DNA from 2 places in the Pseudoalteromonas sp. 4NS20-0020 genome. Region 2 is predicted to be linked to the other one. Evidence: predicted binding sites of a transcription regulator. Region 2 holds the regulator's gene; the other holds the start of a gene.
What was found. Region 2 encodes MetJ, which represses methionine synthesis genes. Its sites were predicted from a motif close to TAGACGTCTAGACGTCTA; they were not measured.
Positions count from the first base shown of each region.

Region 1 (15,966 bases), 420 kb from region 2:
TTAGTACGCCAAGCATTAGAAGTATTTTTTAACTTACGTGAAGCAAACGGCCTTAAAAAGAAGCCCTCCACCAGCGAATTGCTAGATTGGTTAAAACTTTTAATGGCAGAGGATATAGACGCTAAAACATTGCACGACAAAAGCCAAAAAGGCGGCTTAATGCCGATGTTTGGCGCACTGCTTAAAAATGAGCAAGACATAAGCCTCATCGAAAAACTTGCGTTTATGAGCCGCCGTTAATATGTTGATTGCGTTTTTCTTCAAATTACGTGAATACCGTTTACCGGTAAGCCTGCGCGAACTACTCGATTTAATTAACGCCTTAAAAAAAGGCGTTATATTTGCCGACGTAGATGCCTTTTACCATTTGGCCCGCACCATAATGGTAAAAGACGAAACCCATTTTGATAGGTTTGATAAAGCCTTTAGCGACTACTTTAGCGGTATTGCCGACCTTGATTTACTCGAAAGTTTAAAGCAACAGCACAACTTACCTGAAGATTGGCTACGTAAAGAGTTTGAAAAAAACCTAAGCGATGAAGAAAAAGCCCAACTAAAAGCCATGGGTGGGCTCGACGAGCTTATGAAAACCCTGAAAGAGCGTTTAGAAGAGCAACAAAAACGCCACGCAGGCGGTAATAAATGGGTAGGCACCGGCGGTACATCTCCTTTTGGCGCGTATGGTTATAACCCTGAGGGCGTGCGTATAGGACAAGACGGCAACCGCAATCGCCAAGCGGTAAAAGTGTGGGACAAGCGCGAATACCGCAATTTAGACTCAGATCGCGAAATTGGCTCACGCACTATAAAACTCGCCCTTAAAAAGCTACGCAAATTTGCCCGCACCGGCGCAAGTGACACCCTGGATTTAAACGAGACCATTCGCGCAACCGCCAAGCAAGGCGGCATGCTAGATGTAAAAATGGCACCAGAGCGCCACAATGCGGTAAAAGTATTAATGCTGTTTGATATTGGCGGCTCAATGGATGACTACATTCATACCTGCGAAGAATTATTTAGCGCAGCCCACAGTGAATTTAAGCATTTAGAGTTTTACTACTTTCATAACTGTTTATACGAACACGTTTGGCAGGATAACCAACGCCGCCATTCAAACGTAATAGACACCATGACGCTGATTAATAAATTTACCAGCGACTACAAAGTCATATTTGTGGGTGATGCCACTATGGGCCCATACGAAATAGCCTACCCTGGCGGCTCAGTAGAACATTACAACGAAGAGCCCGGCAGTGCATGGTTATCACGCATAACTAACCATTTCGATAAAGTAGCGTGGCTCAACCCACAACCGGTTGAACACTGGCCGTATTATCAATCAATTGGCTTTATAAAAGAGCTAATGAACAATCGCATGTACGCGCTGAGCTTAGATGGGATAAGTAGAGCGATAAAAGATCTGAGTTAATACTGAGTATTAATAAAATGCATTCTTAAATTATAAAGATATATTCTCAATAAAATGGGGGGGATTTTGTTGAGAAATCTAATATGACTAATTTACTTTAACCGTGAAATACCGACTAGAACACAAATAGCGCCACCGACCATACCAGCCCACGCTTCCATTGGCGTATCGCCGCTTAATGTTCTGCTGATTTGCGACGCAGCTGCATCGTAAACATTGTAGCCCCACGTAGCTAATGCTGCGCCAACTACTACAAGTACTATTCCTAAAGTTTTATTATTCATTTTTTCTCCAAATATTACTACTATTTACCTGAATCAGTTAAGTAGCAACACCGCTATATAGTTAACGCACACCTTAGGTAGTTAACGTAACTTGAACAGATAATATAGAAAGTCATAACTATTTTTTAAGTGTAAAAATACAACCTTTGAAGTTATTATTTACATCCAATATATACAGATTGCTAACCAACAGTACCCTCTGAATAACTCTACATTTTAATCATCGCAAGTGTAGTCAGGTATAATAAACAGAGTTATAACAATAAATGTTAGTTTACGGTTTCAATTGCGCAGTCGAGGAGTTTATTGAAAATAAAGGGCTATATGAGTTAAATATTTAGAAGCGAGCCCCTTAATAAAAGAGGCTCGTAAATATATTACTTAGCGTAATACTTACCAGTTATCAGTTTATTATAAATGCTTTCATAATACTTAATTTTTGGCTCAATATTAGAGTTTGGAACTAAAGAGTTACTCGAATAAAAGTAATAAGGTTCAAATATATCTACCTTATTGACTTGCACATTCCCTACTTCACTTACAATTAAATCAAAAACATGCCACATTTCATCTGCACCTTCACTAGGTGGAGTAAACACATACCTACGGTCGTCAATTAATAACTCAACCTTAGTCGTATCAGAGTCAATTTCTGGAGTACCAGAATAATTATGTACTTTGTAAGAGTATGTTCCTGGTAAAGCAAACTCTGGTATAGAGATCACCTCAGGGCCATAACTAGTGACATCGTCAACGTCTAAAAACATAACTACGTCGTTTACTATTACTTGCTCATTTCCAAAATAAATATGGAACTGTTCGCCGTTCGTACTTGAAGGCCCCCATAAATGAGAATCCAAATCAGTTGGCATTAATCCCCAATTTAACTTTATCTTAGTAAATGCTTCATTTAAAACAACACACTCACTTAGAGTAATATCAGTATTAAAAGTATCAATAGAAAATGTACGACTTTGAATACCAGCCGAAGATGAAATAAGAACAGTACTATTCATCTTTGCAGGTATTGAAAAGTCGCCATTTTCATCAGTAACCGCTGATGACGAACCTATATAGTCCCTGCCTTCTGAATTAATTTGTACACCTTCAAGTCGATTTTGATCCTTGTCTTCAATACAACCATTTATAAAAATAGTTTCATATATCCGATCAGCATTCCATGTAGTAAAATGGGAAACCATTCCGGAATAGTAATTTCCTTGTGGTCCAGATACTAACTCAACCTGCCCCTCTTCTATCCAAAGGCCAGAGTTATTGTCAAAGTAATATAAAGGAACCGTTCCATCTAGCTCACCAACAGCTGGAATATTTATTTTGGCTTGCATATTTTCAGTCAAATTAAGTTCAACGCCATCAGCATCTTCAAAAGTAACCGTTATCGCTCCAAAAGACTCAATAGGTTTAATCTCTCCATTAACATCTTTAGTAATCATTTCACCGGGCATAAGGTTAATATCAATAGCAGGGTTTATAATTGTAAGCTCTGCATTGACGAGTCCTGTAGCTAAAGTCCCATCCGCTCGCTGCAAGCTGTTAGCTGTTAGCAGGTAACTCTACAAGTACAAAGTCCTCAACTGAAAGATTATTCTCGATAGTAGGATCAAACGATATCTCAGCCTGAACAGGTTGTAATAAGATATTATTAGACAAGTCTATTTGCTCTTCATTTAAGCCTATAGCCATCTCAGCAAAGCCAGAAGCGTCACTGATAATAGACATGCGTTCAGTAATGTATATATCTTGGATAGAAAATGTAACAATCCCATTTTCATCAGAGACCGAATCAGCTAGGATTTCATTACCATTCGTCAAAAAAGCATCTGCATTTGGAATTACATCTTCAGTGTAGTAATTTTTTATAACCGCTGAAATACCTTGAAAGAATTGCTCATCAAGTATGAATGAAGCTCTTACAGGTAATACTCCATCTTCTTGTCCATCTCTCACTTCAACTGTTAAGTTATACTCAGTTGTCTCTGAAGCTCTGGCTTGATAAGTAATTAGACCGTTTTGATCTATTTCCATTCCTTCAATTTCAGGGGAAACTGAAAACGAGAAGTCACCATTTTCTATATTATCGTCAGGATCAGTCAAAACTAATTGAAAACTAAAATCATCCCCACTTTTAACTGTTTGATTTGGTATGAGGGATAATACAGGGGTATCATTAACCGGAGTAACGACTACTTCAAATGATTGAATTACATTATCATTTTCCCCGTCATTAACGGCAACAACTACTTCACCTGAGCTTAATACTCCTTCGGTAGGAAGCCATTCAATTAAGCCTGTTTCAGATATAGACATACCCTCTGGGAATGAACTGAGTGTAAACGTCAAATCATCTCCATCATCTTGAACTTCAACTAAATAAGTATAAGTATTGTCTTCGATAGCAGAGGTTACCGCTTCAGATGTTATTTGAGGCGCATTATTTACAATAGCAACTTCATTATTAGTCGCTTTCTCATTTGAATCTGAAGAGCCACATGCGGTTAAAATAGTTACAAGAGGTAAAACAAGTAGGGATTTGAGTTTAAATTGATGTTCCATTATATTTCCTTATATTTATCAACGGCAAAGATATTAATCATAAAAAAACATTAAAACAACCTTTATTTAACAAGTAGATATGGAAAAATGAGATCTTTGTAAATAAGTTTAGCAACTTAAAAGCATTGAAAGAAAAGGTTAAAGGTGATTTCTCTATCTGCGAAATTTTTTATACTATTTAAAAAAACTTACACATTCCAAACCCTAAACTATCGCCATCACGTTTTACATAACCATAATGTGTATATAAGCTTTCTTTACCGTGAGCACTTAATAAACCTACTGTAGCGCCATTAGAACAAGTGTTGGTTAAGTAGTTTTCAATGTGGGTCATAACTAAATGACCAATGCCTTGTTTTTGATAGCTTGGCGCAACAATTATATCTTGAATATAAAAATACATTGCGCCATCACCAATCACTCTCCCAGTGCCTATTAACTTATCAGTGTCGTATACAGTGACCCAAAAAAGTGAGTTTTCGATGCTTGCTTTTAATGTTTTATAGTCAGGGTTTTGCCACTTTACTTGTTTACGTAAATTAGCGAATTCATCCAGTGCTGGAGCTTTAAGTTCAACTTTATAAGCCATAATATCCTCTACTCACTTTAAAGGAATTTACTCATAAACAAGCTATACGGGTCTGGCTCATAATTCCCAAACGGTTCACACTCTTTAAAACCAAATTGAGTGTAAAGCTTTTGTGCGGGTACAAATGCCTTAGCAGTGCCGGTTTCTAAGCTAAGTTTTTTATACCCTCGCAGTGTTGCTTGCTCAATAATATGCGTAAGTAGCTTAGCCGCTATGCCTTGGCGCAAATAGTTACTTGATGTACGCATTGATTTAATTTCGCCATGCGTGGCATTGAGCACTTTTAATGCGCCAACACCCGCTAAGTTATTATCAATCCATAAGCTATAAAAGGTTATGTCGGGCTGAGTGAGTTTAGTCACATCAAGTGCATGTACGCTCTCAATTGGGGAGTGTTTTAGCATATCGTTATGATGCGCTTGTAGTAGCTTTATAATGTGTGGGTTTGAAAGCGCGTCTGTTCTAATATCCATTTATACCCCATTTAACCCTTGAATTTAATGCTTTAGGGCTTTAATTAAAGCCCTAAAGTAAATAGCTATATTTAGACTGCTAGTTTCCACACTACAAACGCAACAGCAAAACCAACTAAGTACACTAAGCCTAACCACGTTAAGCTGCGCAATAATACGCTGTGTTTAATGGCAGGCTCTGAGCGCACTAGGCTAAAGTTAAGCCATGCAAAAACGGGGGTAGTGACAAAAGCAAGTGTCATGGCAAAAGTAAGCATTGGCCCCAGGGCCGATTTAAAAAATAAAATAACGGCCATACCGGCAACGGCTTGCAGTACTAACCAAATATTTAAACTGTGTTTAGATTGCTTAAAACCAAGTAATTTATGTGACTCGTTAAGTGTACGTGCGTAGCCGTCAAGCACGGTGAGCGTAGTGCCAAACATACACAAAAACGCAATGGCTGATACCAGCGGCCTTGCCCACTCACCAATAGTCAGTGCGTACATGTCTATGAGCTGTTTAGCAAAGGCAACCCCACCAAGTTCTATATTGCTGCTTTGCCCATATTGCACCAGCACACCTAAGCTAAAAAATACCAATGCTAAGCAGGCTGTTAGCCAATAGCCTACGTTAAAATCAAACAAGCCTTGGCTTTTAGTAACCGTTTGCTGAGTTTGTTTTTCTTTGAGCCATAGCGAGCTGAGGGCCGATATTTCTATTGGTGCCGGCATCCAGCCCATTAACGCGACCATAAAGCTGAGCATAGCAAGTTCGTAAGGTGACGGGCCAATGTAGTCAGCTGGCGCCATTGGGCCATTACTAAACGCAATAACCAGCGCAATAACAGTAGCCAGTGTTAATAACCCCATAATGCCTTTAGCAACGCTGTCGAGCGCCTTAAAGTGCCCTAACAATAATATGGTTAAGCAAACACCGAGCAATATCCAACATAGCAGGGTTACCTCTATCACTGCAGGCAGTGCGTAATGCAGTAAGCTGGCGGTAAGTAGTAATACCCCTGCGGTATTAACAACTGCTGCCAGTATGTTCAAGCCAATAAAACTATAAAAATACACCGGGCCTTTGTTTTTATAGCCTTCTACTAAACTGTTTTTAGTGGCTAAGGTGTATTCCATACCAAAGCGAAAAAACGGATATTTTAATACATTAACAGCCAGTATTAACCAAAATAGTTGCCAGCCAAATAGCGCGCCAGCCTGAGTAGATGCAACTAAGTGAGACCCACCAATTGCTGCGGTTGCCATTAAAATGCCAGGGCCTAGTGCGCCTATGTGAGATTTCCAAGAAGTGTGTGTTTGCTGCATTAATTTCTCAAATTATGTGTGTTATTCACTCTGGTTATTAATTTTCACAATTAATAACACCGAAGGCTGCATAACTTACCTAAATTAAAGGCAATAAAAAAGAGCCATAAGGCTCTTTTTTATAGTACTTTGGGACTAAATATTATTTTAGTTCCATCTCTTGGATGATTTCGTGCGCTATTTCTGGCGTTGTACTTACAGGCTTTTCGTGTAAATTTGCTTTTATTTGCCCTTTTCGATGTTTTAGTGCTGCATCGAGTTTTTTAGCTGCGCTTGCAATAGCTGGGTACATTACTTCGTTTTCCCCTTTTACTGATATTCGCGCACCTTCGTAATTAGTGCTAATTTCGGCTTGGATTTTATGATGCTCTTTAGACAAGATCATATCGAGAGAAATAAGTGATGGAAAGTGGCTCTCAATTTTAGAAAATTTTTCGTTGATGTGCTCTCTAATAGAGTCAGTAACTTCAACATGGTGACCAGAAAGATTAATTTTCATAGGGTATCCTTTTATTTGTTACCTCATAAATAGTATTGGGGGCTATTTAGATTAACACAAGGAAAAAAGAGAGATATTTGAGGTTTATTTGCGGTTTTTGGTGATTTAAATCATGTGTTGCGCAAAGTTTATGCAAAGCCCATAAACCATGGGCTTTCAGACGTCTAGCTGTGCTAGCTATTAATCTGTGTACGAGCAACAGTAGTCGGCAAAATCACTTACTTTTACTTTAAAGCTTACGTTAGCATCTACATTAAACGATTCGCCCGCAGAAAACGTTTTCCACTCGCTTGCCCCTGGTAATAAAATATCCCACTGGCCACCTAACAACTCCATGAGTTCTTTTTTACTGGTATCGAATACAAATTCACCCGGCTGCATAAAGCCTAATGTTTTGGTAGTTCCATCGCTAAATACAACCGTACGGCTTGACACTTTTCCGTCAAAATACACGTTGGCCTTTTTAACTACGCTTACATTTTCAAACTGAGACATTTTAGCTCCTGCTATTAATTTAAAGATCTTTATTTATAAATTTTATCGCACTACCTTGCCTGATAGCTTACTTTCTTGCAAGAAAAGCAGTAACGCTTAATACCAATTCGCAATAATACTTAATCATTTTTAGGGGCTAAAAGTGTCGCTATCTGCGTTAAAAAACCCTCATTTAGAACAACTAAATAACGAATTTTTTGCCTAGCTATCAACACGTTTATCTATCCTCAAAATAGATCATTTAATTAAGCGGATTGGTATAAGATGAAGTTGTTTCATATATGGGCATAAAAAAACCCGCACATTGGCGGGTTTTAAGTTACTTAACTTATTTAATCAAAAACGATTAAAAAAGTGCGTTTGCTTTACTTACAATGTTTTCAACCGTAAAGCCAAAGTGCTCAAACAACTCGTTAGCTGGTGCAGACTCACCAAAGGTGGTCATACCGACTACGGCACCATTTAGGCCTACATACTTGTACCAATAATCAGCAATACCTGCCTCTACCGCTACGCGACGAGAAACGCTTGCTGGTAATACGCTTTCTTTGTACTCAGGCGATTGATCTTCGAATGCATCAGTACATGGCATAGATACAACACGTACCTTTTTACCTTGGCTGCGTAATTCAGTAGCTGAATCTTGTGCTAATTGCACCTCAGAACCGGTTGCAATAATAATTAGCTCTGGGTTGCCGTCACAGCTAAGGATGTAACCACCCTTTTTGACGTCGCTTAGCTGTTGTGCGTCACGCGCCTGTTGCTCAAGACCTTGGCGTGTGAATATTAACGATGTAGGACCGTCTTTACGTTCAATAGCTTGTTGCCATGCAATTGCTGACTCAACTTGGTCACACGGGCGCCAGTTATAAAGGTTAGGCGTTAAACGCATGCTGGCAATTTGCTCTACTGGTTGGTGAGTTGGACCATCTTCACCTAAACCAATTGAATCGTGCGTGTATACAAAAATGCTTGGTTGCTTCATTAATGCAGCCATACGAACCGCATTGCGTGCGTATTCCATAAACATTAAGAACGTTGCACCGTAAGGAATAAAGCCTTTATGAAGTGCAATGCCGTTCATAATTGCCGACATACCAAACTCACGCACACCGTAGTAAACGTAGTTACCACTTGCATCGTCCGCTGTTAGGCCTTTAGAGCCTTCCCAAATTGTTAAGTTTGAACCTGCTAAATCGGCAGAGCCACCCATAAATTCTGGTAATAATGGACCAAATGCATTTAATGCATTTTGTGACGCTTTACGAGATGCTGGATTTGCCGGGTTTGCTTGTAACTGCTCAATATACGCTTGTGACTTTTCAGCCCAGTCGGCAGGTAAATCTGAATTTGTACGGCGTTTGTACTCAGCTGCAAGCTCTGGGAATGCTTTTGCATAGGCTGCAAACTTTTCGTCCCAGCTTGATTCAAGTTCTTGGCCTTTAGCTTTTCCATCCCACTGTGCGTAAATGTCTTCAGGGATTTCAAATGCATCGCCCGTCCAACCTAAAAACTCACGCGATGCTTTAATTTCGTCATCGCCAAGTGGTGCACCGTGACAGTCGTGGCTACCCGATTTATTAGGTGAACCGTAACCAATAATTGTTTTACAACAAATTAGTGTTGGTTTATCAGTCACGCTTTTTGCTTCGCTAATTGCAGCACTTACTGCATCGCTATCGTGGCCATCAACGTCACTAATTACGTGCCAGCCGTACGCTTTAAAACGTGCAGGTGTGTCATCGCTAAACCAACCTTCAACTTCACCATCAATAGAAATGCCGTTGTCATCCCAAAAAGCAACCAGCTTGCCTAGGCCTAATGTGCCGGCAAGCGAACAGGCTTCATGCGAAATGCCTTCCATTAAACAACCGTCGCCCATGAATGCATAGGTATGATGATCAACAATGTCGTGACCTTCACGGTTAAATTGTGCCGCAAGCGCTTTTTCAGCAATTGCCATGCCTACCGCATTTGTGATCCCTTGGCCTAGAGGGCCCGTAGTGGTCTCGATACCTGGCGCATAACCGTATTCTGGGTGGCCTGGTGTTTTAGAGTGCATTTGACGGAAGTTTTTAATTTCGTCCAACGGTAAATCATAACCACTTAAGTGCAATAAAGAATAGATAAGCATTGAACCGTGGCCGTTTGACAGTATAAATCGATCTCGGTCTGCCCACTCTGGATTTGATGGATTATGTTTTAGATAATCGCGCCATAATACTTCTGCGATATCAGCCATGCCCATAGGGGCTCCAGGGTGACCAGATTTGGCCTTTTGTACTGCGTCCATTGACAAGACGCGAATAGCATTTGCAAGTTCTTTGCGAGATGGCATGAATTCTCCTACCTTATATATGTATTTGCGCGGGTATTTATGTGTTCGTTTATGTACTCAAGTTACAAGAGCACTTTTATTGCGACCATTCTTACTTATTGTGGGGGCTGTGTGCAATTAAAAACCCTATAAAAATGAGGTATTATGAATATTTTTTAAGACCATAATGTCATAACTAATTTAATTTAGACGTCTAGGCGTAAAAACACTATGCAAGGTGTTTCGTTTTAGATAAAATACGCCCCTTAATTTTTTAGCGCTAATACCGACGTTTGTGAAGCGCAATATTTGTGAGCATAATTACAATGGCAAAACATTTATTTACTTCTGAATCTGTTTCTGAAGGTCATCCGGATAAAATCGCCGACCAAATCTCTGATGCGGTTCTTGATGCTATCCTAGAGCAAGACTCTCATGCCCGCGTTGCGTGCGAAACATACGTGAAAACAGGTATGGTTATGGTTGGTGGTGAAATCACTACTAGCGCATGGGTTGATATAGAAGAGATTACGCGTAAAACAGTACGTGAAATTGGCTACACTCACTCAGATATGGGCTTTGATGCTGACTCGTGTGCAATTTTAAACACCATTGGTAAACAGTCTCCAGACATTAACCAAGGTGTTGACCGTACTAGCCCAGAAGAACAAGGCGCTGGTGACCAAGGCTTAATGTTTGGTTACGCATGTAACGAAACTGAAGTGTTAATGCCTGCACCTATTACGTATTCTCACCGTTTAGTTCAACGTCAAGCACAAGTACGTAAAAGCGGCGAGCTTAACTGGTTACGTCCAGATGCAAAATCTCAAGTTACTTTTGCATACGAAAACGGTAAGCCAGTAGGTATTGATGCGGTTGTTTTGTCAACTCAGCACAGCGAAGACATCTCTCAAAACGATTTAGTAGAAGCTGTGATGGAAACCATCATCAAGCCAGTACTTCCTGCTGAACTAATCACAAGCGCAACTAAGTTTTTTATTAACCCAACAGGCCGATTTGTAATTGGTGGTCCAATGGGTGATTGTGGTTTAACAGGTCGTAAAATCATTGTTGATACATACGGCGGTATGGCACGTCACGGTGGTGGTGCTTTCTCTGGTAAAGATCCATCAAAAGTTGACCGCTCAGCTGCATACGCTGCACGTTACGTGGCTAAAAACGTAGTGGCTGCTGGCCTTGCTGATAAGTGTGAATTACAAGTATCTTACGCAATAGGTGTTGCTGAGCCAACCTCTATCAGTGTTGAAACCTTTGGTACTGGTAAATTAGAAGAAGCACGTTTAATCGAATTAATTCGTGAACATTTTGACCTACGCCCTTACGGCTTAATTCAAATGCTTGATTTAGAGCGCCCTATCTACCTTCCTACTGCAGCTTACGGCCACTTTGGCCGTGACGAATTCCCATGGGAACGCACAGATAAAGCTGACGCACTTCGCGCAGCAGCGGGTCTTTAAGACTAAAGCAAAAAAAGGCCCTTTTAAGGGCCTTTTTTATAGCTAGCAATTATGTAACGCAACGCTAATTCATAGTTTAAAAAATAACTATTAATTGGTCCTCGAACTTTTTTATACTTTAGGTATATACTCATTTAATTATAAAGCTTTAGGGATATTTAAATGACCGATAACTTTCGCGTTATGTTTGCTGGACTCGCTGATAACGTTGACTCAAAAACAGCGTGTACAACACTGGCGGCAAAACTAAAAATCTCAGAAGAAAAAGTAGCCTTATTTTTTAAAGGTAAGCCTTTATTTGCGCCTAGTGATAAAAACAAAGCATTAAAACAAGCTAAGCTACTTGTTGGAATGGGTATTAAAAGTAAACTCCAAGCTGTATCGAAAAATACTGAAAAAACCACTCAAACGGTAAGTGATAGCCAGCGAGATGAGCGTATTTTTGACGCATTAGACTACATAACTAGCAGTTTAATCAGGCTAGAAGAAAAACTCGAAGACCTAGAGCAGCGCTTACCTGAAAACCAAACAAAAAACCCTGAAGTAGATGAAGACGAATGGCAAGACGAAGAGCTATTACTGGACGAGGAGCTAATAACTCCGCCTAAAAAACGCAGTAATGCATTGCTTTATTCGTTAATAGCTACAGTTGTTACGTTGCTTATTATACTTGCGGTGTACTTGGCGTTTCCTGCTTTATTTGCTTTTTAATTAGTTGGTAAGTTTGAAAAATGAGCGATTTACGCGCCCAAATAAGAAAATCTATTCGCGAATTACGTAATAATTTGTCTAATGAACAGCAAAATTTAGCATCTCAATCTTTAAGTATGAATTTTATTCAATACTTAAAAACAAAAAAAACAGCTAAAAATCAACATATCGCCATTTATTTAAGTAACGACGGAGAGCTTGATACCTCCTTGTTAATTAAAGAATTATGGAACTTAAATCACGTTATTTACCTACCAGTAATACACCCATTTAATGGCGCCACTTTGCTGTTTCAACGCTATGAGAAAAACTCACCCATGAAGGCAAATCGCTATGGTATCTTTGAACCTAAGCTAAATTGCAGTCAAATATGCCCTTTACCCGAGCTGGACTACTTACTTATGCCATTAGTTGCATTTGATAATCAAGGTAATCGCTTAGGAATGGGAGGTGGGTTTTACGATAGAACACTGGCTCGTTTACACGATGAAAACTGGCAAAAACCACGACTTATAGGCCTTGCACATGAGTGCCAAAAAGTTGATGTATTGCCAATAGAGTCTTGGGACGTACCGCTTAAAACCATAATAACACCCAACAAAAATTACTGCTGGTGATGTGATTATTCGCATACTTGCAGCACACGTTTGACATACATGAGCACAAAATAATGACACAAGACGAATTAAAAAAAGCAGCAGCATGGGCTGCACTCGAGTTTGTAAAAGAAAACACGATAGTAGGTGTAGGCACAGGCTCAACCGTTAATCACTTTATTGATGCCCTTGGCACAGTTAAAGACACTTTGGTAGGTGCAGTATCAAGCTCTGAAGCTTCTACAGCGCGTTTAAAAGAGCTCGGTATTGAAGTATTTGAGCTAAACGATATCGATGCACTCGATGTTTACATCGACGGCGCGGATGAAATTAACGCTCAAAACGAAATGATTAAAGGCGGTGGTGCTGCACTTACCCGTGAAAAAATTGTGGCTGCAGTTGCTAAGCAGTTTGTGTGTATTGTTGATGACACCAAACTAGTGGACACATTGGGGGAATTTCCGCTTCCAGTTGAAGTTATTCCAATGGCGCGCAGCTACGTAGCACGTGAGTTATTAAAGTTAGGCGGCGACCCAGTCTACCGCCAAGGTGTGGTTACCGATAACGGTAACGTTATTTTAGACGTATATAATTTAAATATTACCAATGCTAAGCAACTTGAGACAGATATAAATCAAATTGTTGGCGTAGTTACCAATGGCCTATTTGCGATGCGTGGTGCTGATAAAGTAATTATCGGCACTAAAAATGGGCCTCAAATTAAATAGGATGAGGTTATGAGTAAGGTATCGTTAGCAAAAGACAAAATTAAAATTCTCTTGCTTGAAGGTGTGCACCAAAGCGCAGTTGAAACGCTAAAACGAAATGGTTACAGCAATATAGACTACGTTAAAACATCGCTACCTGAAGACGAGCTTAAAGAACGTATTAAAGACGCTCACTTTGTAGGTCTGCGTTCTCGTACTCATATTAACGAAGCTGTTTTAGATGCTGCAGAGAAGCTGATTGCCATTGGCTGTTTTTGTATTGGCACAAACCAGGTTGACTTAAGTAACGCTCGCCAGCGTGGTATTGCTGTATTTAATGCGCCATTTTCAAATACACGCTCTGTTGCAGAGCTAGTACTTGGTGAAATACTGCTTTTACTTCGCGGTATACCTGAGCGAAATGCTGCGGCTCACCGTGGTGAGTGGCTAAAAACAGCAACGGGTTCATTTGAAGCACGTGGTAAAACGTTGGGTATTATTGGCTACGGCCACATTGGTACTCAGCTAGGTATTATGGCTGAAAACATAGGTATGAACGTCGAGTTTTACGATATTGAAGATAAGCTAACACTGGGTAATGCAAAACAAGTGCATAACTTGACTCAGCTACTTCAGCGATCTGATGTAATTAGTTTGCATGTGCCAGAAACACCACAAACCAAAAACTTAATCGGTTCGGCAGAGCTTGCGGTAATGAAACAAGGCGCTATTTTAATTAACGCCTCTCGCGGCACCGTTGTTGATATTGACGCCCTTGCAGAATCACTTAGCGAGAAAAAGCTAAGTGGTGCAGCAATTGACGTGTTCCCTGTTGAACCTAAATCTAACGATGAAGAGTTTGTATCGCCACTACGCGACTTCGATAACGTTATTTTAACGCCGCATATTGGTGGTTCAACTCAAGAAGCTCAAGAAAATATTGGTATTGAAGTGGCAGGTAAATTGGCTAAATACTCAGATAACGGCTCTACAATTACCGCCGTTAACTTCCCTGAGGTATCACTGCCAGAACTTGCTAACCGTAGTCGCTTATTGCATGTTCACCACAACCGCCCTGGTGTATTAACGCAAATTAACCAAGCGTTTGCGCAGCACGGTATCAATATAGCGGCTCAGTACTTACAAACTGATGAAGCAATTGGTTATGTGGTTATTGACGTTGATACCGACCACTCTGAAGTAGCGCTTAAAGAGCTAAGTGCGGTTGAAGGAACAATTAGAGCGCGTATTCTTCACTAAACATTATCTATAATAAAAGCCGCATTTGATTAAGCAAGTGCGGCTTTTTAAATTATGATTTAACGACTTATCGTGATTAGTCGCCTTTAACTTCTAAATTTATAAACTTTACCAGTTCTTCTGGCTTACCAGCTAGCATCATTAATTGCTGGTTAACTTCCATCATAGTTTGGCCTTCAGGCAATTTTGCTGAAACAGTTAACGAATTTAAACCGCTGACAAAGCTGGTTAACGCATTCGCTATTTCTTCAGTTACAGGCGCTTGCTCTAACTGCTGGGCTAACATTGCTTGCATTTGCTCAATAGTCATACCTTGCTTTGAAAGCTCACTTTCTAATAACTCTTTAAGTTTACCTTGGTTATTTATAACAAAGCTTGCGTTACGGGGTTCAAGCTTGCTCATTGCTTGCATCATACGTGTTTGCTGTTGCAGTTGCTGCTCATAAGTTAGAGGGGTATCACCAGCTTGCTTTTGTTCTTTGCTCATCGCAAGCGACGTATCCATAAGCGGTTTAGAATTAGCTAGCCCTAAGTCCATATTAAAACTGACCACATCTTTAGCATTGAGCTTTACAACCATATCGCTTTCACCAGACTCTTCATTATAATCTAAAGATGAATGCAGGTTGTAACTTGCTGACGCTAATATAGCATTTGTGTCAGCAGGCAGTGTGGCAATAAAGTCTTTACTGAGTGTCAGATTTTTTACATCAAGCGATGTATGCGGCGAAATTTTATCGGTTTCGTAGCCTTTAACTTCAATACTTTGAACGTTAGCCACACTCTCGCCCTCAGGGCTTATTACTTCCATACTTGTAATTTCAACACTTTTTGAAATAACACTTGCTGATAAGCCAGCATATTTAAATGTTGCACCCGTTTGCTCACTCACCATGGCCAGCTGCTTGTCTACTTCAGCACGAACCTCTTGGGTTGCAACATAGTTAGCATAGCTAACGCCGCCAACACCTGCGGCAATAATCGCTGCTGCTATAATTAATTTTTTCATATTATTTCCTTATTCTATTTTTATAAAAATTGTATTAACCCAAGAGTAACATTGCATACCAGTCGCTGTAAGCGTTAATTAATCAGGCTCAATAACTCATGTACCGTTTTTACTGGAATTATTTTAGCGCCTAGGCCTTCCATGGATTTATGGTAGTTACGAAACGGGATAAATATTTCTGTAAAACCATGCTGTGCAGCTTCTTTAACTCGTGGTACGCCGCTGTCTATTGGTCGCA
Region 1 is NZ_BAAJMI010000001.1:473,200-489,165, reverse strand. It holds gene AC27JL_RS02235 (AAA family ATPase) at 1-240, shown strand, start outside; gene AC27JL_RS02230 (vWA domain-containing protein) at 242-1,429, shown strand; gene AC27JL_RS02225 (DUF3185 family protein) at 1,522-1,713, opposite strand; gene AC27JL_RS02220 (YfaP family protein) at 2,091-3,263, opposite strand; gene AC27JL_RS02215 (Ig-like domain-containing protein) at 3,268-4,287, opposite strand; gene AC27JL_RS02210 (GNAT family N-acetyltransferase) at 4,466-4,876, opposite strand; gene AC27JL_RS02205 (GNAT family N-acetyltransferase) at 4,894-5,349, opposite strand; gene AC27JL_RS02200 (NRAMP family divalent metal transporter) at 5,421-6,656, opposite strand; gene hpf (ribosome hibernation-promoting factor, HPF/YfiA family) at 6,799-7,155, opposite strand; gene ppnP (pyrimidine/purine nucleoside phosphorylase) at 7,336-7,650, opposite strand; gene tkt (transketolase) at 7,997-9,988, opposite strand; gene metK (methionine adenosyltransferase) at 10,294-11,445, shown strand; gene AC27JL_RS02175 (hypothetical protein) at 11,608-12,156, shown strand; gene AC27JL_RS02170 (5-formyltetrahydrofolate cyclo-ligase) at 12,177-12,773, shown strand; gene rpiA (ribose-5-phosphate isomerase RpiA) at 12,827-13,480, shown strand; gene serA (phosphoglycerate dehydrogenase) at 13,490-14,719, shown strand; gene AC27JL_RS02155 (hypothetical protein) at 14,796-15,728, opposite strand; gene radA (DNA repair protein RadA) at 15,803-15,966, opposite strand, start outside.
Region 1: the regulator MetJ is predicted to act here: its motif matches at 10,175-10,192, upstream of metK (methionine adenosyltransferase).

Region 2 (15,966 bases):
ACCATTTTGCTCTACAGCAAATATAGCCTGCTCTTTTAGCTCTTCTGGGTTTACTAATTTGCCCGCTTCTTCTTCGGTTAGTAACTTAAAGGCTTCCTTAATTTTGAGCTTGCGCTTAGTGCGCTTATCGCCACCCATGTTTTGAAACATGCCCTGTAGCTGGTTGGTCATTTCTTCCATACCAGGAGGCGCCATAATTTCTACGTTTGGTTGTATTTGTGCTAAATCGATTTCAATTTCTTTATCGTCTAGTTGACCTTCGCGAAGCTTTTTACGGAATGTTTGGCGTGTTGATGAGTTTTCATCACGCTGAGTTTCACCGTATTGATCTTTAACAGGTGGTAAAAGTGCATCTAAAATACGATCTTCGGCCGCTTCTTCTGCGCGGTGTTTAAACTTTTTAGTTTGTTGTTCACGTGTCATTTTAATAGACACTTCAACTAAGTCGCGAATGATGGTTTCAACTTCCTTACCAACATAACCCACTTCGGTGAACTTGGTTGCTTCTACTTTAATAAAAGGGGCATTAGCAAGTTTGGCTAAGCGGCGCGCAATTTCTGTTTTACCAACACCTGTAGGACCAATCATTAAAATATTTTTTGGCGTTACTTCTGCACGTAAATCATCGTTTAATTGCATACGGCGCCAGCGATTACGAAGTGCAATAGCAACGGCTTTTTTTGCGTTAGCTTGGCCAATAATATGTTGATCTAACTCGTGAACAATTTCTCTTGGGGTCATAGCAGACATAGCGGTTCCTATTATAATTCTTCAATAGTTTGGAAGTTGTTAGTAAATACGCAGATATCACCTGCAATAGTTAGGCTTTTTTCTACTATTTCACGAGCGCTTAAATCGGTGTTTTCTAATAACGCGGTTGCGGCCGATTGGGCAAAGTTACCACCACTACCAATGGCAATTAAGTCATTTTCTGGCTGAACGACGTCGCCGTTACCGGTGATAATTAAAGAGGCCGTTTCATCGGCTACAGCTAACAGGGCTTCTAACTTTCTGAGTGCACGGTCACTACGCCAATCTTTCGCCATTTCAACAGCAGCTTTGGTGAGATTACCTTGATGCATTTCTAGTTTGCTTTCAAAACGTTCGAACAGGGTGAAGGCATCAGCAGTACCGCCGGCAAAACCTGCGATTACTTTGCCATTATAAAGGCGTCGAACTTTACGGGCGTTACCCTTCATTACGGTATTACCCAATGAAACTTGGCCGTCGCCACCAATTACAACTTTGTTGTCGCGGCGTACACTTACAATAGTGGTCATGTTATTCCTCATCATCGAGTTGCAGGGGCAACTCGTTAAAAACGATTATGATGAGGTTATATGGGTGAATGGTTTATTTTCAAGTCCAGCCCCAAATTCCACAGCCGACGACTTTGACACGCTTGAGTTTATTTTTATCACTTTCTGCATGGCGCTTCGTTTTATAAGGCCCTAAACGTACTTTATACCAAATACCCGTTTCGCCTTTGGTTTCTCTTATTTCAGATATAAGACCAGCAAAGGCTATTTTAGCTTTTAACGATTCAGCCTGTTCATGAGTCCTGAACGAGCCGCATTGCATAACATAAGGACCTTTTTGTTCAATTTCTTTTACTTCTACTTGCACTTCATGGTTTCTGATTTCTTTTATAAATTCAGGCGCACGAGGAACGACCACTTCTATTTTTTCTTTTTCGGCTGGGTTAGTTTGTTTTTCAACAAGTTCTGGGTCGGCATTATTTTTAATAAACCATAATCCATAGGCAAAACCGCCCACAAGCAAAGCTGCAACAATTACCAAAAGATAAGGGAATGGCTTTTTAGCAGGTTCTTTTTTGGAGTTTTTTCTATTTTTTGGTTTTTTATTAATGTAATCGTGCTGTGCCATAGCGTTATTTTGGCCTTAACCTAAATCATATCTATAGGGTCTACATCTAAACTCCAGCGAACTTTTTGTGCAAGTTTACTGGTGCTTAAATAATCAACCATTTGCGCAAGATACTGATGTAATATGCGGCGATCTTGCGCTTGAATGTGCAATTGAAACCGATACATACCCGCAATTCTTTCTAATGGGGCAGGGATCGGACCGAGCAATTGTATACCAGATACCCCGTTAACTGGAACCAAATCTGTCAAAAAGTCGACGACTAGTTTAATACTGAGCCCTTGTGCACGGACTATAGCCATATTTGTGATGGGAGGTAAGTCGGCGTCATCACGCTCGCTTAACGCAAAGCGTGCAAAATCTTGGTAACCATTATTGACCAAATCTTGTAAAAGTGGATGTTCGGGAAAATGTGTTTGTAATAACACCTGGCCAGGCTCTCCTGAGCGACCAGCACGTCCTGCTACTTGAGTTACTAACTGCGCTAAATGTTCCGTTGCTCTGAAGTCGCAAGAATATAGGCCGCTGTCTACGTCTAAAATTATGACAAGGCTTACATCAGCAAAGTGATGACCTTTTGCAAGCATTTGCGTACCAACTAATATGCGCGCTCCACCTAAATTAATTTCGTCGAGGGCTTTTTCTAAACTGCCTTTACGACGAGTTGAATCGCGATCAATACGGGTTACTGGCGTATCAGGAAACTCGTTTGTTAAAAACTCTTCTATTTGTTCAGTCCCTTTACCATTAGGGAATATTTGCGTGCTCCCGCAATCAGGGCATTGATGAGGTACTTGATGTTGGTCGCCACAATGGTGGCAAATCATTTGACCAATCGCTTTATGGAACGTGGCACTAGTACTGCAACGGTTACATTCACTTAACCAACCACATTCATGGCAAATAAGTGTAGGTGAAAAACCACGACGATTTAAAAACACCATAACCTGTTTACCACGATTTAAATGTTGGCGCATAGTAGCAAGGCTTGCGTGAGCAATACCCGCCTGATCGGGCTGGCCTTTCATGTCGAGTAATTTAAATTGGTTATCGGTTGAGGTTTGAGCGCGCTCAGTCAGGCTTAATAGTTGGTACTTATTATTAATGGCTTTATGCAAGGTTTCGAGCGCTGGAGTAGCACTGCCGAGTATAAGTGGGATTTTATGCTGGAATGCACGATAAGCTGCTAAATCTCGAGCATGGTAACGAAGGGTATCTTGTTGTTTAAATGATGAGTCATGTTCCTCGTCAACTACAATCATACCGAGCTTTAAAAAGGGTAAAAAAATACTTGATCGCGTACCTATTACAATAGCGCAACTCCCTTTTTCGCAAAAGCGCCATGTTTGTAGGCGTTCGTTATCGGTAAGTGCAGAGTGCCATAACATGATGGGTGTATCTGGAAAGCGACGACGAAAACGGTTTACCGTTTGAGGGGTAAGGCCTATTTCGGGGACAAGAACTAAGGCTTGCTCACCTCGCTTTAATACTTCTTCAAGACATTGAAGATAGACTTCGGTTTTACCACTACCGGTAACCCCTTCTAATAAAAACGTGTTAAAGCCTTTACTTTGATTAATTGCAGTGCAAGCTACGGCTTGCTCTTTATTCAGTGTAGGCTTACTACCCACTGTTGGTGCAGTATTTTGCCACTGATTATCATGTTCTATGGTTTGTGTAACAAGCGCTTTTGCAATAAGGCTATCGATAGTTTTTTTACTAAAGCCGAGTGCTTTGAGCTCGGTTAATGATGATTTACCTGACTGTGCAAGTTGCTTTAATAAGTTAAGTTGAGTTTTTGCTTTGAGTGACGGAAGTTTTGATCCTTTTTCTGTCAGCATAACCATATTGATACTGGTTTTATCCGGTGACTCACCTTGGCGCAGCGCACTAGGTAGCGCTATATGAATTGTTTCGCCGAGTGGGTAACAGTAATAGCGAGATGTAAAACTCAAAAGCGCAATGTGTTCAGATGATAAAATAGGCGCGTCATCAATGACTTCGATGATGGATTTTATTTTGTTTTCGGGGACGTCGGTCATGCTTTTAATAGCTAAAACAACGGCGACTTTTTTTTGGTTACCAAAAGGCACCAACACACGCATACCCGGTTTAAGTGGTGATGCCATGCCATCGAGTTGCTTATCTACTTTATAATCAAAGGTGCGCGGTAAGGGGACTTTTATAGCGACTTCAGCAAAACACATAGCAACTCAACTCATAAAATTAATGATGTAATGTACTAAAAATAACGTTAAAAACCTACTAGCAAATATTGCTTGCTTAAGTGTCTGCCTACTTTTTTAGCAAAACAGTTAATAATAGCTTGTGTGTTTGATGGTAGTTGGATAAAATCCGCGACCAACAAATTTGTTTTAACGACGTATGGTGCCAGACTTCGGGTTTGGAGAGCGATGCGGCCTTAACTAGAGGTTTCTATGAAAGAAGGTATTCACCCTAAGTACGAAGTAATTTCTGCAACTTGTTCATGCGGCAATAAATTCGAAACAAGCTCTACTCTATGTAAAGACATTCACCTTGACGTATGTTCAGCGTGTCACCCTTTTTACACTGGTAAGCAAAAAGTTTTAGACACTGGCGGACGTGTTGATCGTTTCAACAAGCGTTTCGGTGCACTTGGTAGCAAGAAGTAATTTTTGCTGTCTCGTTAAATTAAGCACCTTAGGGTGCTTTTTTTATGCTTTTAATTTAGTTATACCAATTTAATAGTAATAACGTTTCGATTTAAAAAGTTAAGTGTTACACGAACGGCGTCAATGTTTTTTAATATAGGACAACTAAATAACAAATTATTTAGCTTATTGCTCGATTTTCATATTTCCCTGCTATGCATAACTATTTCCTGTTCTTATTCTGAATATGCATAAACCTTTACAGACAAACCGCAAATTATTCTCTATATTTTTAATTAGTTCATTTTTTAACTAAGTGGTTAAATGCAGCTAACGTGAAGTTATATGTTTTTAAAGTATGTGAATAAGCCTATTTTTGCTTATTTTTATAGGACTTTATTAAGATATTTTATAAAAAATAATGAAAGAACAATTGTGCCTTTAGAATCCGTTATTGGATGAATTTTTATTTATAAAGTGTCGATATAATTTACAAAAGTTATTGAAAAACCTCTTAAAATTAATCGAACTAGCATATAACAGGATAGACCTGATATTGCTTGGAATTTAAAAATAATAAGGGTATCGTAGCCTAAACTTCACCTCTCACTTTTACTTTAATTGCAGGATACAATCGCGTTATGTCAGACTTTCGTGAACAAGCACTACACTATCATTCGCACCCCGTTCCAGGAAAAATTAGCATTGAACTAACAAAGCCTGCTGAAACGGTAAAAGATCTCGCATTAGCATATAGCCCAGGAGTTGCAGAACCCGTACGTGAAATCGCTGCAGACCCTGCAAACGCTTATAAATACACAGGTAAAGGGAATATGGTTGCGGTTATCACTAATGGTACTGCAATTTTAGGCTTAGGTAATTTAGGCCCACTTGCTTCAAAACCTGTAATGGAAGGTAAGGCGTTACTGTTTAAGCGATTTGCTGGCCTTGATTCTATTGATATCGAAGTGAAACACCGCACTACTGAAGACTTTATTAATACAGTTGCTAATATTGCCGACACGTTTGGCGGAATTAACCTTGAAGATATTAAGGCGCCAGAGTGTTTTGAAATAGAAAAAGCATTGATTGAGCGTTGCAGTATTCCGATATTTCATGATGATCAGCACGGTACAGCCATTGTAACTGCTGCGGGTATGTTGAACGCGCTTGAGGTGCAAGGCAAGTCTATCGAAAATGCGACTATTGTGTGTTTGGGTGCTGGTGCTGCTGCGGTTGCTTGTATGGAGCTGTTAATTAAGTGTGGTGCTTTGCGCGAGCACATTTATATGCTTGACCGTAAAGGTGTTATTCATACTCGTCGTGATGACTTAAATGAATACAAAAAACTTTTTGCTAACAATACAGACAAGCGCACGTTGCAAGATGTTATTGAAGATGCAGATGTATTTGTTGGTGTATCGGGGCCTAATCTATTAGCTGCCGATGATTTAAAATTAATGGCAGAAAAACCAGTTGTGTTTGCTTGTTCAAACCCAGATCCAGAAATTGATCCTGCACTGGCTCATTCTGCTCGAAACGATCTAATTATGGCAACGGGTCGATCAGATTACCCTAACCAAGTTAATAATGTTCTGTGTTTTCCGTTTATATTCCGCGGTGCTCTTGATGTACGCGCCAGTGCAATAAATGATGAAATGAAAATTGCAGCTGTAGAAGCGATTAGAAGTATTGCCAAAGAGCCTGTACCTGCTGAAGTACTGACGGCTGCGGGTGTTGATAAGCTGGAGTTTGGTGATAAGTATATTATTCCAAAACCAATGGATCCTCGTTTATTACCACGCATTGCAAAAGCGGTTGCAATAGCTGCTGTAGAGTCAGGTGTTGCACAAATTGATTTACCAGAAAACTATATGGAATAACGACTAAGTCGTAATTTAGACACAAAAAAACCTCAATTAATTGAGGTTTTTTTGTGTCTAAATTACGTTTAGTCTTCGTTTAAAACAGGCACTTCTAGCCCCATTTCTTGCATTATTTTTTTCACTTCTTCAGGCACTTTTTCGGCGTTATCCTTACGTAAGTCATCGTCGTTAGGCAAAGGTTGACCGGTAAATGCATGTAAAAATGCTTCACAAAGTAATTCACTATTTGTTGCATGACGTAAGTTATTAATTTGACGACGCGTGCGTTCGTCCGTTAATACCTTTAATACATTTAGTGGGATTGAAACGGTAATTTTTTTTACTTGTTCTGATTTTTTCCCGTGTTCTGCGTATGGGTGAATATACTCACCATTCCATTTAGCCATAAGATGTATCGTCGCCTCAGATTAATAATTGCTCATATGCACTACAATGCATATGAATATGCGTGAAATTCTATCGATTTAAAAAAGATAGTCAAATACTAGTTGTTTAGCCATCTGGAGCTTTAAATGTTTTGACATCTTTAATAAGATAAATTACTCTTTTAGACGTCTAAACATCCAAATTAAATAGGTGACGAATATGAGCGAAAAAAATAAAGCAACCATTGCAGTAAGAAGTGGTGTTGAAGCAGACAAACATCATGGCGCAGTTGTCGCACCTATTTACTTATCAACCACCTATTCGTTTGCCGACTTTGATACAAAGCGTCAATACGATTACGGGCGAAGTGGTAACCCCAATCGTGATATTTTAGCCGAAACCTTGGCTGAGCTTGAAGGTGGCGCACGCGGTATTATTACTGCCACGGGTATGTCTGCCGTTCATTTGGCTACGCAAATCCTGAATCATGACGATACGTTAGTGATCCCACATGATTGTTACGGCGGAAGCTATCGTTTATTTACTTCACTGCAAAAGCGCGGTTTGCTCAAGCTAGAAGTTTTAGATTTAACACAAGCACAAAGTTTAGATAAAATTTTAGCAATTAAGCCTAAGCTAATTTGGATAGAAACACCAAGTAACCCATTACTACGCTTAACTGATATTAAAGCAATAACCGATGTTGCTAAACAGTGCGGTGCTTTAGTCGCTGCCGATAACACATTTTTATCACCAGCATTACAAAACCCTATTAAATTTGGTGTTGATATAGTTGTACATTCCACCACTAAGTACATCAATGGTCATTCAGATGTAGTGGGCGGTGCGGTGATTGCCGCTTCACAAGAGCTGGGCGATGAACTGGCATGGTGGGCGAATAATATAGGTATTACAGGTGCGCCATTTGATAGTTATTTAACATTGCGCGGGTTGCGAACACTAAATGTGCGTTTAAAGCAGCATCAAGAAAACGCATTAGCGATTGCTAAATACCTAGAAAAGTCGGAATTTGTTCGCCAAGTTTATTACCCTGGTCTTGAATCACACCCACAGCATGAATTAGCCAAAGCGCAGCAACTAGGCTTTGGTGGCATGGTGAGTTTTGATATTAAAGGTGACATAAATGATGCTGCGGCGTTTTTAACCAGCCTACGTGACTTTAGCTTGGCAGAGTCTTTGGGCGGAGTAGAGAGCTTAATATGCCATCCTGCAACCATGACCCATGCTGGCATGGAGCCTAAAGCTCGTCTTGAAGCGGGAGTGGGCGATACACTTATTCGAGTTTCAGTAGGTATAGAAGATATAAACGACTTATTAGCTGATTTAGAGCGCGTGTTTCAGCTTGTAAAGCCAGGCAGTAAAGTAAATTTAAACAAAGGAGCAGGCGGTGACATTAAATTAAGTGCCGCTCATCCAGCGCTTTGGTGAACAATATGACACAAACGGTACATAAATTTGGTGGTTCAAGCCTTAGTTCGGCTCAACGGTATGAGCGAGTTGCGAGTATTATTTTAGAGCATACTCAGCCGGGCGATTGTGTTGTTGTATCTGCGGCGGGAAAAACAACCGATACTTTGGTGAAGTTATGGCAAAGCTATCAGCAACAAGATACGCATGTCGTTGCTGATATATTGCTGCAATTAAATAATCATCAAACTGATTTAATCACACAGTTACTCCATGCAGATCTTAAGCGAACTGCTTTAAGGCTTTTGCATAGTGAACTAACAGCGATTAGTGAATTGATAAAAAACCAAGGCTTGAAAGAGGCTCCCTTGCTTGCTCATGGTGAGGTCTGGTCTGCACGCTTATTGGCGCTTTACCTTACGCAATTAAATATTAATGCTTGTGACCTTGATGCTCGAACACTTTTTACATTAAATAATGGGCAATTGTTACATACCCAAAATGCGCAGCAATGTGCGAAGTTTATAACCCCAGACTACATTAATGTTGTCACAGGCTTTATTGCATCAAATACGTTGGGTGACACGGTTACACTTGGTCGCAATGGGAGTGACTATAGTGCAACCTTACTCGCTAATTACTGCCATGCTAAGCAGGTGTGTATTTGGACTGATACACAAGGTGTATACAGCACAGACCCTCGCAAAGTTAGTAAAGCGGTTAAATACAATAAAGTATGTAGAGGTCAAGCCAACCTATTAGCGCGATTAGGTAATCCTGTTTTACACGCTAAAACGCTTTCTCCTTTAAGAAACAGCGATATAAAACTATCTGTTCGTAGTAGTTTTGATGTGCAAGCAACGCCTACAGATATAGTTAAAGAAGGAAATGTAAAACAAAAGCGTTTTATTACCACGTTAAACAACATCGATTTATTAACAGTTGAAAAGCTGGCCGAAGGCGAAGTCGCAGATGTTAGCCAGCTGATTCAACACAGCATTCATCACTTTAGTCAAAATGGCGAAACTTATTTAGTTGTCCCCTCTGCTTCAACATATAAAGTTGTTAGTTATTTTGAGGGTAGAGCAAACATTAGCGAGTCGAGCTTAAATGGCTGTGCGGTTGTAGCGCCTGTTAATGATATTTCAAAATTGAATGTATTGGCTATTGATACGTTAAATGCTCATGCCATCGAGCCGCGCTTTATTCACCAAGACAGTGGATACATTTTACTATTAACGGATCAGGTTATAGATAGCGATATACTCAGTGTTTTACACGATAAGCTTATTAATAAAGGCCAAGAAGTCGCTTTAATAATCGCGGGCCTTGGAAATGTGGGAGGGGTATTTATAGAGCAGTTGTCAGCTCAATTCGAGCGTTTCTCTGATGACTTTACGATTAAATTGGTTGGGTTAATACGCTCTGAAACGTTACTTTTTAATCCCAGTGGTATAAATATTGCTGATTGGAAAACGCATTTTCTCTCACAAAGCAAAGCTTATAATAACCAAACATTACTAAACATAATTAGTGAACTTGATTATGAGCATAAAGTGGTTGTTGATATTACCGCAAGCGAGGCATTTAGCCAGTTATACCCGGAGTTTGTTGCATTAGATTGCCACTTGATCAGTGCTAACAAATACGCTGGAACTGCAGATACAGCATGGTATAAAACTTTGCGTACGAGTATTAGTGAGCGAAATTTGCATTGGCGCTACAACACAAGCGTAGGTGCAGGCTTACCTGTTAACTTTGCATTGGCAGATTTGCAAAACAGTGGTGACAAAATCACTCGTATTGAAGGTGTTTTTTCAGGCACGTTATCATGGTTATGCAGTAAGTTTGACGGAACAATACCATTTTCTGATCTGGTGCTTGAAGCACAAAAGATGGGGTTCACAGAGCCCGATCCGCGTGAAGATTTATCAGGGCGTGATATGCAGCGTAAACTGCTTATACTTGCCAGAGAGCTTGGCTTAGAACTCGACCTTGATGATATAAGCTTATCAGCACTCATGCCCGAAACGCTTGCTATAGGAAGTTGGGACGACTTTTTAGCTAATGAATCCACCCTCAATGACTTTATTGACGCTCATGCTGCAAATGCCAAAGCACAAAGTTCCGTACTTCGTTACACGGGTTTACTTGAAATTACGGAAAACAAAGTAACCGCTCAAGTAGGTATTACTTATACTCCTATTGGTGATGCGTTAGCTAATTTAACACCTGGCGATAATATTTTTGTCATTAATAGTAAGTGGTATAGCGCTAACGCTCTTGTGATTCAAGGGCCTGGTGCGGGTAAGGAAGTAACCGCGGCGGGTATTCATTCTGACTTATATTGGCTGGTACAAAATATAAAATAAAGGTTACAAGGGCCTTGTATCAATCCGCAATAATACCTAATCATTTTGCGGGGCTAAACGTGTCGCTACATGCGTTAAAAAATTCTTATTTAGAATAGCTAAATTTGGTATCAACTAAAAACGGCAGCCAATGGCTGCCGTTCTTTATTTAAAACAGTTCTTCTTCTGTTTTAGTGTCTTCTTCAAATATATCTGTTGGTTGAGACATTACGTATTTTGTGGGGGCGGTGCCTTTGTCAAAATACTCAAAGCGACTGGTGTAATCATTTTTATGACTTAATAAACCGGTTTCTAAATCAATCCGAATAGACACTAAACCTTCTGGCGGCTCTATGGGGGCTTCAGGTTTACCTTCAAGCGCAACTTTCATAAACTCAACCCAAGCCGGTTGTGCTGTTTTAGCGCCAGATTCAGCCCCTGATATTTGCCCGCTATCAAGATTATTATTGTATGAAGTTCTGCCTAGCGGGTTGCCAGGGTTATCAAAACCAACCCATACCGAGGTCATAACATTTCGATTAAAGCCACTAAACCAAGTATCTACAGAGTCATTAGTTGTGCCTGTTTTTCCTGATAGATCACGACGGCCTAATGCTTGAGCGCGCCAACCTGTTCCTGACCAACCCGTTTTATGTGACCAGTTTCCACCTCCCCAAACAGCGCTATGCATTGCTTGAGCAATTAAAAATGCATTTTGTTTTGATATGACCTGAGGGGCACATTTTAATTGTGGCGTATCAGTATTTTGTTGTGGGAATAATCCAGTAGCATTGTCTGGGGTTAATGACTGATCTGAAGTGTCGTCACACACTACTGAAGGATTAGCTTTAAACAAACTGTTACCGTAAGCATCTTGGATTTCTGAGATAAAGTACGGCTCAATCAAATGCCCACCATTCGCAAATGCACTCATACCGCGTGCTAGTTCAATTGGAGTAATTGAAGCACTGCCCAGTGCTAAGGATTCACTGCGGTTGATGTCTGAATTTTTAAAGCCAAATTTTAGTAAGTGATCTGCTGTTCGTTGCAAACCAACACCTCGGAGCAAGCGAACTGATATGACGTTTTTAGATTGTGCTAACGCGCGACGAATTCTAATTGGACCATTGTAAACAGCCGGACTATTCTTAGGTCGCCATGCCACACCTTGGCTTTTATCCCACTGATTAATTGGCGCATCGTTTAAAATTGAGGCGAGCGTATAGCCGTTTTCAAGCGCAGCAGAATAAATAAATGGTTTTATGTTTGACCCCACTTGGCGCTTTGCTTGAATAGCTCGGTTGTATTGGCTTTGTTCAAAGCTATAGCCGCCAACAATGGCTTTAATACGGCCATCTTGTGGGTCAAGTGAAACAATTGCGCTTGATGCTTCAGGTAGTTGGCTTAGTTCATACTCGTTATTGCTGTTCTTACGCACCCAGATTTGCATTCCTGGCGCTAATATTTCAGTTGCCGTCGTTGGAGCAAAACCTTGGCGATAACGAGTTATATATTTGCGTGCCCATTTTAAGTTGTCCCAATTCAGGTTTATTTGCTCTGCATTTTTAAGCAATACTGTGGCATTTTTTTCATCCACGTTAATAACAGCAGCTGCTTTCAGTGTACCTATCTCTTTGGCTTCATTGAGTTTAGCTAGTATTTTCTCTTCACTTAGCTCTGATTGTTTTTCAGGGTCCCATAAAATAGCGGTTGGGCCTCTAAAGCCATGACGCATATCGTAGCTATGAAGATTATTAACCAGCGCGGTTTGCGCCGCTTTTTGTACTTTAGACTCAACAGAGGTAAATATCTTAAAGCCTGAATTATACGCCTTCTCTATTCCATAACGTGAAACCATTTCTGCACGCACCATTTCAGAAATGTACGGTGCGTATAAATCTATTTCAGCACCATGAAAGTAAGCGGTAATAGGTTGGCTTGTTGCATCATCATACACGTCTTGTGTTATGTAATTTTCAGTTAATAAACGACCAAGTACAACATTACGGCGTGCTTTTGCACGGGTAGGGTTGCGAATTGGGTTTAACGCCGAAGGCGCTTTTGGCAAGCCAGCAATCATCGCCATTTGAGCAAGCGTTAAGTCTTTTAACTCTTTACCGTAATAAACTTGAGCGGCAGCTCCAATACCAAAGGCGCGGTTACCTAGCTCGATTTTGTTTAGGTAAAGCTCTAAAATTTCATCTTTAGTGAGTACATTTTCTATGTGTAGAGCGATGAATATCTCTTTTATTTTACGGATATAAGCTTTTTCTCGGGTTAAGAAAAAATTACGTGCAAGTTGCATGGTAATAGTACTAGCACCTTGTTTTTTCTCGCCTGTAGAAATAAGAACAATAGCAGAGCGAACTATGCCAATAGGGTCTATACCTATATGGTCATAAAAGCGATTATCTTCAGTTGCTAAAAATGCATCAATTAGAGGCTGTGGGATTTCATCAATAGTGACCGGAATTCGACGTTTTTCACCAAATTGATTGATCAAAAGGCCATCTTTAGTGAATACTTGCATAGGAGTTTGTAATTGCACGTCTTTTAAAACTTGCACACTGGGGATATCAGGTTTAACGTAGTAATAAAGACTGACCAAAGTTATCAGACCGATTAACGTACAAATGATAAAAAATTGTAAAGTTCGTTTTAATAAAATCACTTATATTTCCCTAAATGGACTCCCAATTGCGAGTTTGGACTGATAGTATATATTGATTAAAAAATGAATAATATTTTTTCAGAAAAAAATTATAACTTGTTTATTATTAAAACAAAGGCCAAGTTGCAAACATGCTAAGTCAACTATTTCAAAAGCCGTCGCCAATGATGGTAGGAATTGATATCGGATCGCACTCGATTAAAGCGGTGCTTCTGAGAGAAATTGAAAGTGGATTTCGATTAGAGGCCCTAGCAATTGAGCCCATGCCTAAAGGCGCCATGAGTGAAAGAGCGATTCAAGATATTGAAGCGATTGGTAATGTAATAACAAAATTAAAAAGAAAATTACCTAAGTCACTTAAAAATGCAGCAGTGGCGGTGTCAGGGCAAACGGTTATTACAAAAGTAATTTTTATGGATGTGTCGTTGAGCGATGCAGAACTTGAATCTCAAATTGAAATTGAAGCAGATAGTTTAATACCTTACCCCCTTGATGAAGTTAGCTTAGACTTCGAAAAGCTCTCTACTAACGAAGCTGACCCGAGTAAAATGAATGTATTACTTTCAGCAGCCCGAACAGAAAGTGTTGAAGCACGTGTTGGCGCATTAGAAGAGGCTAATCTCGATACTAAGATTGTTGATGTAGAAAGTTACGCCTTAAGCCGTGCGATGGACGTTTATTACCAACAACTACCAAGCGATGCCTTCAATAAGTGTGTTGCTGTTGTAGATATTGGTGCCGTACTCATGCTTGTAAGTGTTGTGCAAGCTGGTGAAACTATTTATACACGTGACCAGGTCTTTGGTGGTGATCAATACACAAATAGTATTGTTAACTACTACAACAAAGGGTTTGATGAAGCTGAAATAGGTAAAACATCAGGCGATTTACCACCTAACTATACCTTTGAGGTATTAGCACCATTTCAAACAGCGTTGCTTCAGCAAGTACGTAGAGCGGTGCAAATGTTTTTAACAACGAGTGGCAAAGAACAAATAGACTACATTGTGCTTACCGGTGGAACTTCTATGATCAAAGGGCTTGATCGCTTATTAATTGAAGAATTAGGTATACACAGTGTTGTTGCAGAACCGTTTGCAAATATGGAAATTTCGCCAAAAGTAGATCGTAATGTTATGCAGCGTCACCGAACACAGTTTGCAATTGCAACAGGTTTGGCATTAAGGAGCTTTTCATCATGCCACATATAAATCTATTGCCTTGGCGAGAACTGCAGCGCGAAGAATCTAAAAAGAAATTTGTAACCATACTAGTTGGAATTGTTTTAGCTTGTTTTTTAAGTATGTACTTATTAAGTATGTTTTACAGTGCATTAAAAGACGGACAAAACTTAAAAAATAATTACTTAAGTTCTGAAATAAGTATGCTTGATCGAAAGATCAGTGATATTAGAGAATTAGACAAACGAAAAGAAAACCTACAGCAGCGAATGCGATTAATCGAAGAGCTGCAAAGTAGCCGTAACCTTGGCACACAAATTATGGATGAAGTAACAAAAATAGTACCTCAAGGTATTTACTTAACAAAGCTGGAGCGCAGAGGGAACCAGATTTATGTACTTGGCCGAAGTGAATCAAATAACCGTTTATCTACCATGATCCGCCAGGTACAAAGTTCATATTTGCTAGAGCGTTTGACCATGCAGGATATTGTTGCAGGTGATCAGTCTTCGCGTTTACTTAGTGACTTTAGTATGGAGTTTTACGTAAAACCATTTGACGAGATTGGTGAGGTACGTAATGAACCTTGATTTTAAAGCGCTTGGCGAAATAGATTGGAATGAAATTGAGTTAGACAATATTGGTGATTGGCCTGCTGCTGTAAAAGTAATTTGCTGTGCATTTGTTGCTGGGCTCATATTATTTTTTAGCTATAGCTTGTTAGTTTCTGATGAGATTGATAGCTACAATAATGCGGTATCAAAAGAGGTCGACTTAAGAAGTACCTACAGAACAAAATACGCTGTAGCGAGTAAGCTAGATATTTATCGCCAACAAATGATAGAAATGGAAGATAAGTTTTCTCAATTACTTAAGCGGTTACCGACATCAAACGAAATACCCGGCTTACTTGACGATTTATCTTATGTTGGCACAACGAGCGGTTTAACATTTTTAAAAATTGGTTGGTTACCTGAAGTAGAGAAAGAGTTTTATACAGAGCTACCTATCAAAATAGAAGTAGTAGGTACTTATCATGAATTTGGTGAATTTGTTGGCAAAGTTGCTCAGTTACCACGAATAGTTAGTTTGCATGACTTTTCTATTACGTCTTCTGGCGAAAAACAACTAACATTTAGTGTTGTAGCAAAAACTTACCGCTATGAAGAAGGAGTTAAAAAATGAGGCTCCTTCATTTAATGCCGATATTAACTGTTGTTGCGTTAGTGGGGTGTAACGACGATACCTCGGAACAAAAAGAGTTTATTGACCAGGTAAAAGCAAGCACAACGCCTAAAGTTGAGTCGATTCCTGAGCTTACTCAATTTGAGATTTTTGAATATAGTGCAGGTAATTTACGAAGTCCATTTGTGGCACCTCAACCTGAAATAATTCAGAACAAACTGACGCAAATAAAAAACTGTTTACATCCAGATCCAGACAGGCGCAGAGAGCCATTAGAAAAATACCCGTTAGATAATTTAGCAATGAAAGGTACAATTGGTTCAAGTGGTCAAGTTTGGGCGCTTATAACTGCTGCAGATGAAACATTACATCGTGTAA
Region 2 is NZ_BAAJMI010000001.1:57,575-73,540, forward strand. It holds gene hslU (ATP-dependent protease ATPase subunit HslU) at 1-750, opposite strand, end outside; gene hslV (ATP-dependent protease subunit HslV) at 762-1,280, opposite strand; gene AC27JL_RS00240 (SPOR domain-containing protein) at 1,360-1,887, opposite strand; gene priA (primosomal protein N') at 1,908-4,094, opposite strand; gene rpmE (50S ribosomal protein L31) at 4,326-4,541, shown strand; gene AC27JL_RS00255 (malic enzyme-like NAD(P)-binding protein) at 5,162-6,403, shown strand; gene metJ (met regulon transcriptional regulator MetJ) at 6,472-6,792, opposite strand; gene metB (cystathionine gamma-synthase) at 6,992-8,221, shown strand; gene metL (bifunctional aspartate kinase/homoserine dehydrogenase II) at 8,227-10,572, shown strand; gene AC27JL_RS00275 (penicillin-binding protein 1A) at 10,721-13,222, opposite strand; gene AC27JL_RS00280 (pilus assembly protein PilM) at 13,354-14,433, shown strand; gene AC27JL_RS00285 (PilN domain-containing protein) at 14,421-14,993, shown strand; gene AC27JL_RS00290 (type IV pilus inner membrane component PilO) at 14,983-15,588, shown strand; gene AC27JL_RS00295 (pilus assembly protein PilP) at 15,585-15,966, shown strand, end outside.